2 regions of the Neobacillus sp. D3-1R genome follow, and region 2 is predicted to be linked to the other one. Evidence: riboswitches for the same ligand, from Rfam matches in the RefSeq annotation. Region 2 holds a riboswitch; the other holds the start of a gene.
What was found. Region 2 has a riboswitch for cyclic di-GMP ahead of ACSBPO_RS05830 (DUF192 domain-containing protein). Riboswitches for the same ligand answer to the same signal wherever they lie in the genome.

Region 1: linked by a shared signal. The riboswitch ahead of ACSBPO_RS18790 (hypothetical protein) and the one ahead of ACSBPO_RS05830 (DUF192 domain-containing protein) in region 2 are both predicted to bind cyclic di-GMP.

The regions. Positions count from the first base shown of each region.
Region 1 covers NZ_CP197471.1:3,647,689-3,656,968, reverse strand. Annotated here, with positions in the region: gene sufD (Fe-S cluster assembly protein SufD) at 1-951, shown strand, start outside; gene ACSBPO_RS18805 (cysteine desulfurase) at 951-2,180, shown strand; gene sufU (Fe-S cluster assembly sulfur transfer protein SufU) at 2,170-2,610, shown strand; gene sufB (Fe-S cluster assembly protein SufB) at 2,773-4,170, shown strand; cyclic di-GMP riboswitch class I at 4,364-4,450, shown strand; gene ACSBPO_RS18790 (hypothetical protein) at 4,499-4,813, shown strand; gene ACSBPO_RS18785 (DUF72 domain-containing protein) at 4,947-5,795, shown strand; gene ACSBPO_RS18780 (sulfite exporter TauE/SafE family protein) at 5,863-6,687, shown strand; gene ACSBPO_RS18775 (YunC family protein) at 6,794-7,096, shown strand; gene ACSBPO_RS18770 (HD-GYP domain-containing protein) at 7,305-8,402, shown strand; gene yunB (sporulation protein YunB) at 8,852-9,280, shown strand, end outside.
Region 2 covers NZ_CP197471.1:1,157,890-1,167,169, reverse strand. Annotated here, with positions in the region: gene ACSBPO_RS05880 (type II secretion system F family protein) at 1-358, opposite strand, end outside; gene ACSBPO_RS05875 (type II secretion system F family protein) at 365-1,324, opposite strand; gene ACSBPO_RS05870 (CpaF family protein) at 1,327-2,751, opposite strand; gene ACSBPO_RS05865 (AAA family ATPase) at 2,748-3,608, opposite strand; gene cpaB (Flp pilus assembly protein CpaB) at 3,636-4,334, opposite strand; gene ACSBPO_RS05855 (TadE/TadG family type IV pilus assembly protein) at 4,345-5,262, opposite strand; gene ACSBPO_RS05850 (TadE/TadG family type IV pilus assembly protein) at 5,274-5,657, opposite strand; gene ACSBPO_RS05845 (A24 family peptidase) at 5,654-6,175, opposite strand; gene ACSBPO_RS05840 (Flp family type IVb pilin) at 6,376-6,549, opposite strand; gene ACSBPO_RS05835 (Flp family type IVb pilin) at 6,563-6,763, opposite strand; gene ACSBPO_RS05830 (DUF192 domain-containing protein) at 6,779-7,123, opposite strand; cyclic di-GMP riboswitch class I at 7,206-7,292, opposite strand; gene ACSBPO_RS05825 (DUF418 domain-containing protein) at 7,540-8,703, opposite strand; gene ACSBPO_RS05820 (spore germination protein) at 8,917-9,138, shown strand; gene ACSBPO_RS05815 (spore germination protein GerPB) at 9,171-9,280, shown strand, end outside.

The DNA of each region.
Region 1 (9,280 bases), 2.2 Mb from region 2:
TCAGCAGCAAGAGAACATGGTGAATTACTTCAAAAGTATTTCATGACAAATGGTGTAAAGATTGATGAACATAAATTAACAGCTCTACATGCCGCATTGGTTAATGGTGGAATTTTCCTCTATATTCCTAAGAATGTAGAATTAAAAGAACCTATTCAGGCTATTTTTGTTCACGACGATGCTTCATTAAATCTTTTTAACCATGTATTAGTGGTTGCTGAGGATAATAGTAAAGTAACATATGTTGAGAATTATGTATCAACAATGGATACAGCTAATGGAATTTTCAATCTTGTTACAGAAGTAGTAGCAAATTCTAATTCTAAAGTACAATACGGTGCAGTTGACAACTTAAACAAAGGTGTAACAACTTATGTGAATCGTCGTGGCGTGGCTGGGAAAGATGCACGTATTGAATGGGCATTAGGGTTAATGAATGATGGAAATACGATTTCTGAAAATATCACAAACTTAATCGGTGATGGTTCTTTCGGTGATTCAAAAACGGTTGTAGTTGGACGTGGAAATCAAATTCAAAACTTTACAACAAGTATTGTGCATTTTGGGAAAAACACAGATGGATTTATTTTAAAGCATGGTGTTATGAAGGATGAAGCTTCTTCCATCTTTAATGGAATTGGTAAAATTGAGCATGGTGCTTCTAAATCTAATGCAGAGCAAGAATCACGTGTTTTAATGCTTAGCGAAAAAGCTCGTGGCGACGCAAACCCAATCCTTTTAATTGATGAAGATGACGTTACAGCAGGTCACGCAGCTTCAGTTGGAAGAGTAGACCCATTACAGCTTTACTATCTAATGAGTAGAGGGATTTCAAAAACTGAAGCAGAACGTCTTGTTATTCACGGTTTCTTAGCTCCAGTTGTAACAGAGCTTCCTATTGAAGCGGTTAAGAAACAATTAACCGAAGTGATTGAAAGGAAAGTAAGATAATGAATATCCAGGATATTCGAAATCAATTTCCGATTCTTAATCAAGAAGTCAATGGCCGACCACTTGTTTACCTAGATAGTGCTGCTACCTCTCAAAAGCCTATTCAAGTAATTGAGGCTGTAGACAACTACTATCGTCAATATAATTCTAACGTTCACCGTGGTGTTCATACGTTAGGAACACGAGCAACGGACGGGTATGAAGGTGCTCGTGAAAAGGTTCGTAAGTTTATTAATGCAAGATCCACGGAAGAGATTATTTTCACACGTGGTACAACAACTTCACTAAACACAGTAGCTGCTAGCTATGGGGCAGCAACACTAAATGAAGGTGATGAGATTGTGATCTCTCATATGGAGCATCATAGTAATATCATCCCATGGCAGCAAGTTGCAAAAAGAACAGGAGCACAACTCAAATATCTACCATTACAAGAAGATGGTTCGATTTCTTTAGAAGATGTTAGAGCAACTGTTAATAATAATACAAAAATCGTTTCCGTTATGCAGGTTTCCAATGTACTTGGGGTAGTCAATCCAATCAAGGAAATAGCGAAAATTGCTCATGAACATGGGGCAATCATGGTTGTCGATGGTGCTCAAAGTACACCTCATATGAAGGTGGATGTTCAAGATTTAGATTGTGATTTCTTCGCTTTTTCTGGACATAAGATGTGCGGACCAACTGGAATCGGAGTACTTTATGGTAAGAAAAAGCTATTGGAAAACATGGAGCCAGTTGAATTTGGCGGTGAAATGATTGATTTTGTTGAGCTATATGATTCAACATGGAAAGAGCTTCCTTGGAAGTTCGAAGGTGGTACGCCAATTATTGCAGGAGCAATTGGTTTAGGAGCTGCTATCGATTTTCTTGAGCAGATTGGATTAGACCAAATTGCTGAACATGAACATAAGCTATCAGCTTATGCGATGGAAAAAATGTCGACAGTTGATGGAATAACCATTTTTGGACCTAAAGATCCATCTAAAAGAGCAGGACTTGTTACTTTTAATTTAGATGATGTACATCCACATGATGTAGCTACTGTTTTAGACGCAGAAGGAATTGCCGTTCGCGCAGGTCATCATTGTGCTCAACCATTGATGAGATGGCTGAAACAATCTGCAACTGCAAGAGCTAGCTTCTACCTATATAACACGGAAGAAGATATTGACAAGCTTGTAGAAGGGCTAGTCAAAACAAAGGAGTACTTTAGCGATGTCTTTTAATAATTTAGATGCCTTATATCGTCAAGTCATAATGGATCATTATAAAAATCCGCGTAATAAGGGTGTTATTGAGGACGGAAGTTTAACGATAAATATGAATAACCCTACTTGTGGTGACCGCATCCAGTTAACCATGAATGTAGAAGATGGTATTGTAACAGACGCGAAATTTGAAGGTGAAGGATGCTCAATATCCATGTCTTCTGCATCCATGATGACTCAAGCTATTAAAGGGAAAAAGATGGACGATGCGTTAAAGATGTCTACTATTTTCTCTAATATGATGCAAGGAAAAGAATATGACGAAGATATCGACCTTGGCGATATTGAGGCTTTACAAGGTGTATCCAAGTTCCCGGCAAGAATCAAATGTGCAACACTAGCCTGGAAGGCAATGGAAAAAGGGCTAAAAGAAGAGGAACAAAAATAATCTTAGAAAATCGGGTAAGCTGTCTAGCTCCAGCGCTTAGCCCCTCGAGGTCATAAGCCAATCCCTGAATGAAGGCAAAGAACGCCTTCTTTCAGTGCTCGTCTTATGCTTGTCGGGGCTGATCAAAGCGCTTCCGCTTTTCTAATAGAGGAGGATTCGACGATGGCAAAAAAAGCGCCTGAAATCGGTGATTATAAATATGGCTTTGCCGACAAAGATGTCTCTATTTTCCGTTCTAAACGCGGATTAACTAAAGAAATCGTAGAAGAAATTTCAAGAATGAAACAAGAGCCACAATGGATGTTAGATTTCCGTCTAAAATCATTAGAGCATTTTTATAGTATGCCAATGCCACAATGGGGCGGCGATATGGCATCATTAAATTTTGAGGAAATCACTTATTATGTAAAACCATCTGAGAAAACAGAGCGTTCTTGGGATGAAGTTCCTGAAGAAATAAAGGCTACTTTTGATAAACTAGGGATTCCTGAAGCAGAACAAAAGTATCTTGCTGGGGTTTCTGCACAGTATGAATCTGAGGTAGTTTACCATAATATGCAGGAAGATCTTGAAGCACTTGGAATTGTATTTAAAGATACAGATTCTGCTCTTAAAGAAAATGAAGATCTTTTCCGTGAGCACTGGGCAAAGGTTATTCCGCCGACAGATAATAAATTTTCTGCATTAAACTCAGCTGTTTGGTCTGGTGGCTCGTTTATCTATGTTCCTAAGGGTGTCAAGGTAGAAACGCCATTACAAGCATACTTCCGTATTAACTCTGAAAATATGGGACAATTTGAACGTACGTTAATTATTGTTGATGAAGGTGCACATGTACATTATGTTGAAGGATGTACAGCGCCCGTTTACACAACGAACTCTCTACACAGTGCAGTAGTTGAAATCATCATTAAGAAAGATGCATATTGCCGTTATACAACCATTCAAAACTGGGCAAACAACGTATATAACCTAGTAACGAAGCGTGCGGTTTGTGAAGCAAACGCAACAATGGAATGGATTGACGGAAACATCGGATCTAAATTAACAATGAAATATCCTGCTGTTATTTTAAAAGGAGAAGGCGCACGTGGTATGACACTTTCCATTGCAATCGCAGGTAAAGGTCAGCATCAGGATGCTGGGGCTAAGATGATTCACTTGGCACCAAATACTTCTTCAACGATTGTTTCAAAATCTATATCAAAACATGGCGGTAAGGTAACATATCGTGGAATTGTTCATTTTGGACGTAAAGCAGAAGGTGCTCGTTCAAACATTGAGTGTGATACGTTAATTATGGATAACCAATCCACGTCAGATACGATTCCGTACAATGAAATTTTAAATGACAATATCTCTTTAGAGCATGAAGCAAAAGTATCAAAGGTGTCAGAGGAACAATTATTCTATCTGATGAGCCGTGGTGTTTCTGAACAAGAAGCAACAGAAATGATTGTAATGGGCTTTATTGAACCATTTACAAAAGAACTTCCAATGGAATACGCCGTTGAAATGAACCGCCTAATCAAGTTCGAAATGGAAGGTTCTATCGGATAAAAGTCAATCCGTCTACTTACAAGTAGGCGGATTTTTTTATGGAGCGGAAATCCATAATCCAAGATAACAAAGTCTCCATTCTTTAAAAAAAATGGTAAAATCTACTGACGAAAAATGAGGAAATGTGTCGAAATACCTATTTTTATCATAAAAATATAATAGTAAAATGTAACTAACATTCATGCTTTGTTGTAATAAAGTTAGGCAAACTTATCGAAAGGTAAGGACGCAAAGCTACGGGTCTAAGGTTCGAATGAACGATGATCGCCGGGTTGCCGCAACCTCATTATGTTGACGTAGCTGTTTGCCTTCGGAAGGAGAAGTAAACTTGAATAATAATAAACACCATATCGAGGGAATGATTGAAAATTTTTTTGAATTGCTAAAGGAATATTCTGATACTCCTGAAAACGCTGAAATTTTTATTAATTATATTCGATTATTTCTACGGACAAAATCGGGAACTCCATTACCTACAGTTGAAATGATGTCCCTCATCAAAAAGAAAAAGCCAGAGATTTTTGCCGTTATTCGACAACGTGGAAAATCAGACCTTCTGCTTGAATTCGTAACAGGAATACATATGGATACTGAAAATGCAGAGGATAGAATGAGACAATATCTTTCGAAAATAGCGATCTAATAATCGATACCGTTAAGGCACAAGTCCTAACGGTTTTATTTTTTGTTCATATACTAATTCTTTTAAAAATTATGTTAATATTATTAGGGAAACGAAACTTTAACATTGAATTCAACAAATGGGGGGGAATGGATTGATCTATATTGGTTTAACAGGATGGGGTGATCATGACCAGCTTTATACAGCTGGAACTTCATCACGTGACAAACTAAAAGCCTATGCTTCTCATTTCCCTACTGTGGAAGTAGACACCTCTTTTTATGCGATTCAACCAAAAAGAAATACGGAAAAATGGGTAATGGAAACACCAAAATCGTTTCAATTTGTCGTTAAAGCTTATCAAGGGATGACAGGACATCAAAGAGGTGACATTCCTTTTGATAGCCCAAAAGATATGTTTATGGCTTTTAAGGAATCCATTAACCCTTATATAGAAGCAAAAAAATTAGCAATGGTATTATTCCAGTTTCCTCCTTGGTTTGATTGTAAACGTGAAAATGTAGAATATATAAGGTTTTGTAAAAATGAAATGGGAGATATTCCATGTGCATTAGAATTTCGTCATCAATCCTGGTTTTATCCTAATTATAGGGATAAGACTTTAGAGTTTATGAGAAAGGAAAAATGGATACATAGTATTTGCGATGAACCACAAGCAGGTCTGGGATCAGTACCTATCATCCTTGAAACGACAGATCCTAAAGAAGTTTTAGTTCGATTTCATGGAAGAAACATTCATGGTTGGCAACAGAGAAAAGGAGTTAATTGGCGCGAGGTTAGGTATTTATATCGGTATAATAAAGAAGAGCTGATGGACTGGGTCTCTAAAATCAGAGAATTAGAAAAGATGACCCAAAACTTGTATGTCCTTTTTAATAATAATTCAGGTGGGGACGCTGCCGATAACGCTAAAGAGTTTATGTACTTATTAAATATAGAGTATACCAATCTTGGTCCAAGGCAGCTCGATTTATTTTCATAGAAAATAGTGCAAGGGAAACCTTATATAAAAAGCAGAAAAGTAATGAAATTAAAGGGGAAAATAAAAAATGGAATGGGTTATATTAGTCATAATTGGGTTAGTGGCAAGTTCTCTCGGATCTCTAATTGGTCTTGGTGGGGGGATTATTATTGTTCCTGCCTTATTATATATTGGAACTTACACAGATTTACTTGGTGACATTCCTCCACAAATTGCAGTAGGAACAACATCAATTATTTTAATCGTAACAGGTTTATCATCAACGCTCTCCTATATGAAGCATAAAACGGTTGATTATAAAAGTGGATTTACCTTTTTTGTTGGAAGTGCTCCTGGTGCCATTATTGGGGCATGGGTAAATAAAGCACTTGATGTGCACTCGTTTAACTTATATTTTGGATTTTTTATGATTTTTGTTGGGATATTACTGATCGTAAAAAATAAACTAAAGCCACTTAAGCTCCGCACGGATAAAGGGATTGTTAGAACCTTTACGGATCCAAGCGGTGAGACCCATCAATATGGATTCCAACCTCTTTTAGGTTTTATCGTTTCTTTTGTTGTGGGATTTAGCTCTGGACTATTTGGAATTGGCGGAGGATCATTGATGGTCCCAGCTATGATTCTTATCTTCTTATTTCCTCCACACGTTGCGGTGGCTACATCTATGCTTTTAGTATTCTTATCAGCCCTTGTTAGTTCTGCCACACATATTAGCTTAGGAAATGTTAATTGGTGGTTTGCTTTAGCCTTAGTTCCAGGAGCATGGTTTGGAGCAAAGATTGGTTCATTTTTGAACACGAAGATTAAAAGTAATACTCTTGTGAATATTTTACGAGCATTCTTTATAATCATGGGACTTCGATTAATCTATCAAGGTATATTTGGATAAGGGGTTATAAACCTAATCATCTTAAAGGATTTTATCTTTTTATCCATAAATTATACACGCTTTTTTCTTTTCCACATAATGTGGTTAGGAAAGGAGCGGATGCAAAATGATGGAACTTTCACCGGTTTTAATTGAAGGACATACTTTCTTGGCTGTAACCGTTAAACTTCCAAAAACGACTCTTTTAGTGGTAACGAATGATAAGGGTTACATTATGTGTGGTGCTCTTGATGTTGGGTTGCTTAATGAAAAATTAAAGGACCGAAAAATAATTGCTGGAAGAGCTGTAGGAGTTAAAACGATTGAGCAGCTATTAGATGCACCATTGGAATCCATAACTTTTGAAGCAGAAAGTTTGGGCATCCACAAAGGTATGATTGGAAAAGAAGCATTATTAAAAATGATATAAGGGCGTTGCTAAAAATGGCAGCCCTTTTTCTTATGGGGAAGAAAGCTGTTTACCAAGGCGCTTGCGCTTTTCTTTTAAAATACACAACTATTGGCATATGAAGAGATACTTGAAAAATTGAATCTTTTGATGGGATAATAGAATGAAAGTCTTTGTCGAATATTGTAAAAATTAGAAGATTAAAGAATGATAATTTTAGGAGAAACCAATGAGATTAGTGGCAACCCAAACAGTAGAGAGTGGAGCAATACTCGGGAAACCTATCTATAATGAAAAGGGACAGGTTCTTTTAAATGAAGGAGTTAGTTTAAGTTCAATCGTTTTAAAACGTTTATTAAATTTAGGCATACATTTTATTTATATAAAGGATCAAAAAACGGAAAATATAACCGTCACTGATTCTATTTCTGAGAAACTCAGAAAGGAAGCGATTCTAACAATAGAATCAACTTTTCAAGAAATTTATCGGGCGCCTCAAAAGGATCTTTCTCTTATTATGGAGAAATCCTCTAAACAATTTAAAGGTTTAATTCGACAACTATTATTGGAACTTAAAAATAACCCTAATTTGATCACACTCTTATCTGATGTTTATACATATGATAATTATATTTTTACCCATTCACTAAATGTAACCATGTACACCATAGCCATAGGTCTTGAACTAAAGCTTTCTTCCAAGGAGCTTGAAATTTTAGGACTTGGTGCGATTTTACATGATGTTGGGAAAATGAAGATTCCCGAAGATATACTCTTCAAACCAGGTCGACTTACAGAAGAAGAGTATGAGAAAGTGAAATTGCATGCAGAGGATGGTTATCAAATTCTTAAAAACGTTCCAAGCCTTCCTTTATTAGTGGCTCATTGTGCATTTCAACATCATGAACGTATAAATGGATCTGGTTATCCTAGAGGGATAAATGGGGAAGACATGCACCTTTATGGAAAAATAATTGCCGTTGCAGATGTTTTCGACGCTGTGACTTCCAATAGAGTGTATCGGAATGCCATGCTTCCTCATGAAGGACTAGAAATTCTTTATGCGGGCTCGGGAAGTCTTTTTGAGCCAAAAGTGATTGAAGCCTTTCGAAAGTCAATTGCCATTTACCCGAATGGATTAACCGTTGAATTAAATGATGGTCGAAAAGGTGTTGTTTCTCAACAAAATGCTGGCTTATGTGATCGGCCAATCATTAGAATATTAGAAGAGGACGGTCAACCAATCCCCCAACCTTATGAATTAGACTTAAAAAAGGAACTTTCATACATGATCACCAAATGTGATACCACAATGAAAAAAGAATAGAGCCATGGCTCTTCCACTTTTTATAATCTAGTTCCAGAGCCTAGCCCCTCGAGTCAAATAACCTCGGTCTCATGAAGTCAAAAAGCGACTTCAGGAGCCCGAGAACATTTGCTTATCGGGGCTGAACGAGGCTCTTCCACTTTTTTAATCTAGTTCCAGAGCCTAGCCCCTCGAGGTCAAATAACCTCGAGCTCATGAAGTCAAAAAAACGACTTCAAGAGCTCGAGAACATTTGCTTGTCGGGGCTGACCAAGGCTCTTCCACTTTTTTAATCTAGTTCCAGAGCCTAGCCCCTCGAGGTCAAATAACCTCGAGCTCATGAAGTCAAAAAAACGACTTCAAGAGCTCGAGAACATTTGCTTGTCGGGGCTGACCAAGGCTCTTCCACTTTTTTGTGTACTTTATCCCCTCTTTACAGCATAGACATAGCTTGTAAGGGGGGATTTGTCTTGGCAAAATTTCGCGGGCCATTGCCCCGTAGAGGCCCATTACCTTTTCGCTATGTTTTTTTATTAACATTTGTTTTTTTTACTTTTTCAACTGCAACAGGGTTATGGGTTATTAATAAAGGGATAGAACCTACATTAATGGCTTATGCAGAAAGTCAGACGAAGAAAATTGCTACGCTGGTTATTAGTAAAGCCATTAATAAAAGAATAGTTAATGGTATGAATATCAATGATATAATCGAAACAACGACAACTGATGAAAATGGAACTATGGTTAAACTAAATACAGAAATCATAAATAGGGTAATGTCAGAAACTCAAACTTTAATTCATATGAATTTAAAAGAGGCAGAACGAGGAAATCTAGAATCATTAGAGTATATCACAGATGTGGAAATTGACTTAGATGAGTCGAGAAAAGAAAAGGGG
Region 2 (9,280 bases):
CATAGCCACCAAATAATACTGGAAGAATGACAAACAAAGCTGTCTGTACTAAACGAAAATCAACCGGAGTCATTCCAAAAGGATTTCCGGCTAACTGAAGCTTTCTCTCGAGCTTTGCCTCTTTTTCTCCAGGCATTCTCTTTTTAAAACTTCTTTTAAAATCTGACCAAAATGGGCGCATAAAACGATGAAAGAAAGAGGATTTTATTTCCTTTTCTATTGGTTGATTTACAGTTTCCTTTTCACCTTTAATAAAAACGGCCATCCTTTTTTGAAGTTTATCCTTTTTTTCCAATCTAACAAGGAAAATCCCATAGACCAAGAGAGTAATACAAAAAAAGAAAGCTAAAAATAGCATATTCATTTACACCTCAATAGTGGTAATTTTTTTAATTAACACAAAACCTATAACACCAGATATCCCTCCTGCAATAGTTAAGGCGATACCAATTGGATGGGTAAACAATGTCCCAATATATTGAGGTTCTATTAAATAAATAACAAAGGCTAAAATAATAGGCAAAAGTCCGATCACAATACCGGATAATCTTCCTTGAGCGGTTAAAGTTTTAATTTGTCTTTGAATTTTTGTCCGGTCACGAATTGTTTCAACGATTTTATCCAAAACCGTTGCAAGATTTCCACCAACCTGCCTTTGAATAAGTATCGCTTGAATCATTAAATCCAAATCTTCACTAGGCATTCTCTCTTTTAGTTCATTTAGTGAATCCTCAAGACTGCTTCCATATTGCATCTCCTTTATTACGGTTTCCATTTCCTCTTTTATCGGAGAATCCGCTTCTTCAATAACCGTTTTTAAAGCTTGTGGAAAGCTAAATCCCGCTCTTAAAGAGCCTACTATGGTTGAGATCATATCTGGCAAACCATCATTAAACCTTGCCATTCTCTCTTTTTGCTTTTTCTTTAAATACCATCTGGGAATTTGAAACCCCATTAATAAGCCTATAGGAAGTAATAACCAATTACCTGTAAGTAAGACCATTAAGCCTCCCAGCAAGGCGGTACTGATCCATTGAAAAAGAACATATTCTTCAGGTTTAATTGGTAGACCTGACCTAGATAGCATGGATTCTAGTTTATTGTTCTTCTCCTTAGATAAGACATTTTTACGAATGCGCTGCTTGGCTAATTGATATTGAAGAAATAAATTAAAGTGTTTAGGATTTAATTTTTGCTCTGAATGAGCTAAATATCGCTTCATCCGCTTTTCAAGCCTTTTATCTGAAAAAAATAAGAGCCTTAATAAATAGATGAAGAAAAAAAAGGAGGTGAACAGAAAGAAAAGTAAGATTAGGTAAATCATTTTCACCACTCCGCTTCATCAATAAATACACTTGCCGGAATATGAATTCCTGAGTTTTCAAGACGTTCATAAAATTTGGGTCTAACCCCTGTTGGAACCAGCTTCCCGATAATTTTCCCTTCTTCATTTACTCCTTCTTGGTTATAGGTAAAGATATCTTGTAAGACGATTACATCGCCTTCCATCCCTTGTACCTCAGTTATACTGATGATTTTTCTTGTACCATCCTTTAAGCGGGATTGTTGAATAATTAAGTCAATTGCTCCAGCTATTTGTTCCCGTATGGCTTTCACTGGTAGTTCCACCCCAGCTAATAAAACCATGGTTTCTAGCCTGGCAATCATATCACGTGCACTATTTGAGTGACCGGTTGCTAATGAACCATCATGTCCGGTATTCATCGCTTGAAGCATATCTAATGCCTCAGCACCACGAACCTCGCCGATAACAACTCTATCAGGGCGCATCCTTAATGAGTTTCGTACTAAATCACGAATCGTAATGGCACCTTTCCCTTCAATATTAGGTGGACGGGATTCTAATGAAACAATATGTTCTTGTCCTAATTGAAGCTCCGCTGCATCTTCTATCGTGACAATACGTTCATCTTCAGGAATAAAATTGGATAACACATTTAGGGTTGTCGTTTTCCCAGAACCAGTCCCACCACTTACAAATATGTTAAGTCTGGCCTTCACACATGCCTCCAAAAAAATCGCCATCTCTTCTGTTAAGGTTCCAAAATTGATTAAGTCAGAAATTTGAAAAGGATCTTTTGAAAATTTACGTATGGTGATCGTTGGCCCCTTTAATGCTAATGGCGGTATAATGGCATTTACACGCGATCCATCAGGCAAGCGGGCATCTACCATCGGTGAACTCTCGTCGATTCGCCTACCAATTGGTGCCACTATTTTTTCAATCACAGCCATCACGTGCTCATCATCCCGAAACTGAATCGAAGTTAATTCAAGGCGCCCATTCCGTTCACAATAGACTTGATTCGGCCCGTTTACCATTACTTCGGAAACCTCTTCATCCATTAACAATGGATTAATGGGCCCAAATCCAGTAAGGTCATTGGTTAATTCATCAATCACTTTCTTACGATCAATTTGCCCACGAAATGTTTCATCCTCTTTAATAATCTCAATTGCCATACTCTCTAATTGAGGAATAATTCCTTCCACATCTTCATCCTTCAGCTCACTTAGAATCTTTTTATGGAGGAGATTTTTTAATTCTTGATGTTTATCTACCTTTTTCACTATGGTGTTTTCTTTGCGATGATCCCGTTTACGGTTATCCCGAAACACATTTCGTATATCAACCTTTGGAGCAGGAGGATTATCAATAATGGATGATTCTATCTCTGAATTAACGACAGATTGTTGTGTTTTCTCTTGGATACGATCTAATAAACTCATTCATGGATCCCTACCTTTTTCTGCTTGCGAGAAATTAGTTTTGATAAAAATGAAGGCTTATTCGCTTTCAATAAACCAATTTCTCTTCGAGAGGTAATTTGTTCAGCCATTTTAAACACGGACTTTGCAACTTCCGTTTTCCCTTGATTCATCACAAATGGTATCCCAATATTTAAAGACTGAGAACAAACTTGAAAATCATTTGGTATATAAAATGGATTTTCATCTCCTAAAATTTGTGCAGCATCTGTTGCCTGTATGACGCTTTCCATTGTTGCTCGGTTTATCACAATACGTATTTTCTCTTTTAAACCTAATATTTCAAAGGTTTCTAACATTAGTTTTGTATTTTTTAACGTGGCCATTTCCAAATTTGTCACAACTAAAATTTGATCTGCTTTTTCCACAAAGTTTAATGTATGTTCGTTAAAGCCTACCCCAGTGTCAACCAGCGTATAATCAAAGATTTGAAGCATATGTTCCATTACTTTATTGACCTTTTCCTTTGACATTAAATCAGCATATTCTGGTCGTTCAGGGGCAGGCAATACCTTTACTCCACTTTCATGACGGCAAAGATAACCAGGTAAGCTGTATTCATCCAGCGTTTCAATTCCTTCAATTACTTCTTTCATCGTAAAAGTTGATTGAAGGTCCATAGCTAAACTGACATCTCCAAATTGGAAGTCCCCATCCACTACCCCTACAGAGATATTCTTTTTGTAAAGTGCAGCAGCAATGTTAACTGTTAATATGGTTCTGCCAATCCCGCCTTTTGCGCTACAGACTACAATCATCTCACCACGATTCGGACGTATGTTATTCTTACCTGTTTGCAATTCATCTTGGCTTGTCATGATTATTCACCTTCCATTTGGTTTGCACTAATTTGAAGCCTTAACTTCCTTTTCTTTCTCAATAGGTCTTTGATGCAATATAAAATGAATGCTGCCCTGTTCAGCAGAATTAATAAGCTTTACTGCATCATTCTGCTTTAATTCAAGAGTTACCGAGCTATATTCTACATAAGGCTCTTCTGTTTCTTCCGAATCTACTAATTTTCTTCCTACTGCCAACACTCTTGCTTTTTCTAAAAGAACAACGGAATCTACCGATGTTTCAGTAGCGCTTTCCTTCTTTGCTTTTGAAAAAACGACATCTACATCATCTTCTGGTTCTATTAAGTTTGAAACGGATTGATTAAAATTCACTCCCACGGAAACTGCCCGATAACCTTCTCTAATTTTTCTCGATACAAAAAGTTTTTCTTCCTTTTCCGTTACCAATCGATGTGATAAAATCGCCTCTCCCTTTACAATGACAGAAGTGGCAATCTTCCCTTCCGCTGCATCTATACTTTTTAAAGCCTCTGGATGAACACTTTTTTCTGGCATTGAAACAAGTTCTAGTTTACTTGCCGAAATTCTTTCATTCTTTTCAATTTGCTCTTTCGCAACCACTACTTTAACTGTATTAGTAGTAGAAACAGTAGCTGCATCAAATTGCTTCATATAATTAAAAAATAAAACGGTTGTGATGACTCCCATAACAAGAGCCACGATTAAAACGATTTTCGATCGCATTTATGCTCACCTACTCTGTTAATCGGATGCTATAAGCTCCTTTAAATAAACTGCCTTCTTCTTCAAAACCAGTTCCTGCTCTTTTAATAAACATCCCTCTGATAGATGTATCCTTTGAATCCATTGGGTCTGTTATATAGAAATAGGCAAATCCAGTAATTTCAACACTTTTTAATTGGTTTTGATCAATTTTATTTGGTTTGTAAACGGGAACTAAAATGACCCTTGAACAATCACGGTCGTTTACATCACGGGGCATTTCCGTACAGCCATTCACTCGCTCTTGTATCACTTCTCTTGTTTTACCTGCAATATTTCCTGTCTGTGTTTCAAGGACCATCCCTGTTTGTAATTCCTCTTGATAACCATTACGTAGATTTTCTTCGAATGGTTTTGCTCCAGTACTACCTAACGCCAAAACGCCAAAATTACCATACTCTACCCCAGATGAATCTACCTTTAATTGATAAGGCTTTAAATACTCTAGAGGAATTCGGTCATCAATTCCTAATGGGGCAGCTCCCACTGCTCGTCCCATTGTTCGCAACTCAGCTGCAGCATGAACTTGCACATCCATTTTTTCAAACCCAAATAATCGAGCAAAAGATAATTGGACTGGTTTATTCAGGTCAACAGCCACTCGCTTTTCCATCTCAATTTCTACTTTTTCTAATGAAGATTCTTCTTTATGTGATTTAAGTATATCCATTACGATGGTTTCTACTTTATCTTCTTGATTGGTTAACTCTTGTGCACCTGACAATACAGCACTATTGGCTACCTTTTGGAGATGACTTTTTGTCATATAAACTAAACCGCCATCTATCGCTAATCCAGCCATCCCCAATAACCCCATAAAGGCAATGGCCGCGAAAACAATAGCATTTCCCTGTTCCCGCTTAAATAGATTAAGTATTATTTTTTTCAATGTCCCACCCCTTACTCAACCCTTATCGTCGAATCTGTTTCGATCCATAACAAAGAAGGAAACAAATGCGATAAGAATGGGGTATATAGTTGAAAGGGATACTTTAAATCAACGGTCATATAATCACCGGAATGCCGGTCTAATTCTTTTGGAGTGATATTGACATCTAAATTAGCAGCGTCTCCTAAATGAACATAATTGTGCGCAAACTCGATTATTTCCGAATCGCTGCCCCCTAAACCTCCAACTCTAACCGTTTCCTGTGCTGCCATATTCAAATGAGAATAGGAATATAAGAATCTTCCAAAATCCAGGATTCCAACCAATAAAAGCAAAAGGACTGGCAATAATAATGCTGTTTCTACCATTGATTGGCCACTTTCGTTATTTCTCATATGGCCATTCCTCCAGCTGATGCCCATATTTCACAAATGGCTCCTGCTGCTATAGCTACCCCATAAGGATAAGTAGTTGATAAGGCTTCTTTATCAAGAGAAAACGGAATCTTAACACCCTGCTTTAAGCATGAAAGATAAAAAATGGTATGTTTAATCCGTGCCTTCACCCCTTTACGGAAAAGAAAGATAAAAATAGCAATTAAACCACCTGCAAGTCCCATATACAATGCTGTCATCAAGACGAAGCTGGTCCCTTTTAATGCTCCGATAACGGCTAATAATTTGACGTCTCCTGCTCCCATACCACCCATGAAATAGGGGATAATTAAAATAGCTAATCCAACCATTGTCCCTAAAAATGTTACAACTAATCCGTCCCATCCACCTAAGACAACATTTAAAATCCATGCAATGCATAATACAGGAAACAAGACGACATTATAAATCTTTCTCTCTTTTAAATCTGTTACCACACAGATCAACAATAATAAAATTAAAATGACATTACTCCACATGCATCTCCCTCTTTTCGAAAGGGTAATTTTTTACAAAAAAAGCCCCACGTTACTAAAGAACGTAAGGCTTCTTTTTTACACCTCGATGACTAGTATCATAATAGACTCTGGCAGTTTGGAATGTAGATTGATAATAATATTATAGAATATATAAGTTCTTTTCCCTCTACAGCTTAGCCATTCCGCCTTTCATATTACTACTAGCCCTCGGAACTTGTTAATATCTCTAAAGTATTCGTAAGCATTGTTACAACGTTCTCGGATAATCCTGCTATTAATCCTAGAACTGCCACTGCAATAACTCCTATAACAATACCGTATTCAGAAAGTCCTTGGGCCTTTTCTTCTATAAAGAAACCTTTAAGAGCCTTCATTACTTACTTCACATTAAGGAGTAGTCGTAGTGCTATCGCCAGTTTCAGCTCCAGTTACTGCTGATACCACGTTATCAAACATTGTTACGATTTGCTCACGTAGTAAAGCTAATGCTCCAACAACCGCTACTGCGATAATTCCTAATACTAAACCGTACTCTGTCATCCCTTGACCTTGTTCTTCTACTACTAAGCCTTTTAATTTGTTCATCATTTTTCATCAAACCCCTTATCCAATAATTTGTATTTTGTGTCCTACTTTCGTTCCTGACTTCTGTATGGTCCCTGATGGAAGTTCTAAAACAGAATGACCATTTTTATATACCTGTCCTATTTTTGAAGGCTGCAGTTTTTCATCTACACCAACAATTTCTAAGTCTTTATTTAGATAAAGAACATCAATAGGATAGTTCATAAAAAAGGTGTGTATGGATCGGCAGGGTTGAATATGCAAGCCATGACCTTCAGGCAAACTTTTTGAAAACATTAGCCCTCTTAATCTAGTAAAAAAAGAATGTGCTTTTGTTAACTGGTTTGCTAGTTCCGTACCGTTTGATAGGTTCATGACTTTCATTCTTTCACCTCCATTTTTGCAACAAAATAACCCCACCTTTAACCGAAAGGGGGGTCATAGAACATATGATTCACCCTGATCTTTCGGTAGCTGGCTGGCATAGTACTTTTGCACCTTAGCCCCTATAGCTTTGCGTCACTGATTTTCATCAGTTTTGCCTTTATCGAGATTCAGTGTTTTATTTTTTCGACTGATCTCTTGTTTTTATGATAGTATTTTTCAAATATATCTAAAATCCGTCAAAAATATCATTTTTTTCTGAAAATTAACTAGGGCTATTTATCTATTTTTAAAGTCACTTAGATTCTTTATATGCCATTCTACTTATTTTTATGAATATTCCTTTACATTTTATACAATTACACCGATATAATAGGAATTTACTCCTTTGACATTTTAAAAATATTGTCGATTGTCTAGGAAGATGATCTACCTTTTCTCCAAGTTGGTTTTTTACAATAGGAAAATGCTCTCCAAATCCATTCAACAGGTCCATAGTGATGGCTACGCAACCAAACTGTACTTATCAGTGCTTGAATCAAATAAATAGTCACAGCGATTAGTGTCCCTGTTCCGATAGAAATTTTGTTATAAAAACCAAAACCATAGCTATAAAAAAGCAAGGTAGCTACTAAAGATTGGAACAAATAATGACTAATTGCCATTTTCCCAACTGACTGAAAAATTTTTAAGGGCAAAAACTTATCCATCAATAAAATGATAAGAATAGCGTAGGTAAAACCCAATAAGGGCCCTCCAAAAATATCCTGTATGTATTCCGTAAATAAATTTCTAAAAACAAACGGCAGAAGTTTAAGAACGCAACCAACGCTTCCAAAAATCAGCAATAGTTGTGTCAACTTTTTCTGATTAATGATGTTATTTCGTATCAAATTTAACTTAGCAATACCTGCTCCTATTAGGATAAAAGGAAAAATGGAAAAAAATAATATAAGGATATTGTCTAAACCATTTACTAAATACCAATCATGGAATCTTTGTTTTGTTATGGCAAAAAAAGAACCATTTTGATAAACATCAACCAAACGAAGTGCTTCTTCTTTATTGAAAAAGTTTTCAACTGGAGAAAAGAGACTGACCACAAGTAATAATAAGCTAAATAAAATATTCGGAATCATATAAGAAAGAATTCCAATATATATTAATCTTTTTCCACTTAAATGAAGAAATAGGAGAGCACCAAATCCAAATACAGCATAATTCATTAATATATCACCATGCCAAATAAAATAAGCATGTATACATCCTATAACAAGTAATAGTAATAATCTCCTTACGGCAATACTGATGAAGGATAATCCTTTCACCATGGCTCTTTCTCTTATCACCACCAAACTAAAACCGAAAAGACAAGCAAAGATTGGATAAAAACTTGCTTGAACAAAAAAATCAATTAAACTATACAAAATATGTTGTGACTTCGAAGGCCACCATTCATAAGGATTTATATAGAGCATTGGAGAATGGAAATCAAGCATATTCGTTAGAAAAATCCCCAAAATCGCAAACCCTCTAATCGCATCTATTGACTTAATTCTTTCAAAATCTTGGATTTTCATTGATAACCTCTCTTCACATTATTTCCTATAGAAATTTTAACATTATTCACCAGTAATATTAAAACAAACAAGAAAAATAGGCATTTTAATCACAATCCCATCTAGAATACATAGGATAATTAAGAAATCATTACACCTCTTTTGCCTTGTAGTGAAAACATAATCTTTTATGTTAGAGGTGGGAGGGTAAATTCAGAAAAAGGGTGTACGAAAATGCCAGCGATTGTCGGAGTTGTGCAAGTTATTGCAATAGGAACAAGTTCCGTTTTTAATATCGGGGATGTTTATAAGATTATGCCTATTGCCAATGCAAAAACCTATGCAGGGGCTGGTTCCTTTAATACAGGGGAAGGCGTATATATTCAAAACTATCAAAGTTCAACAAATACCTATGACCATGACGGTTTTGACCAAGGCATTTTATTTAATGCATAAAGCTTTCTATCGTAGAGAAAAAGGTGAGCTCAATGAATTTTTATATCCAACAGTCCATTCAAATTAATACCATTAAAATAGGCAGTGTAACCAACTCGAGTGTCCTTCAGATTGGAAGTGCAGGAGTTATTCGACCGACTTC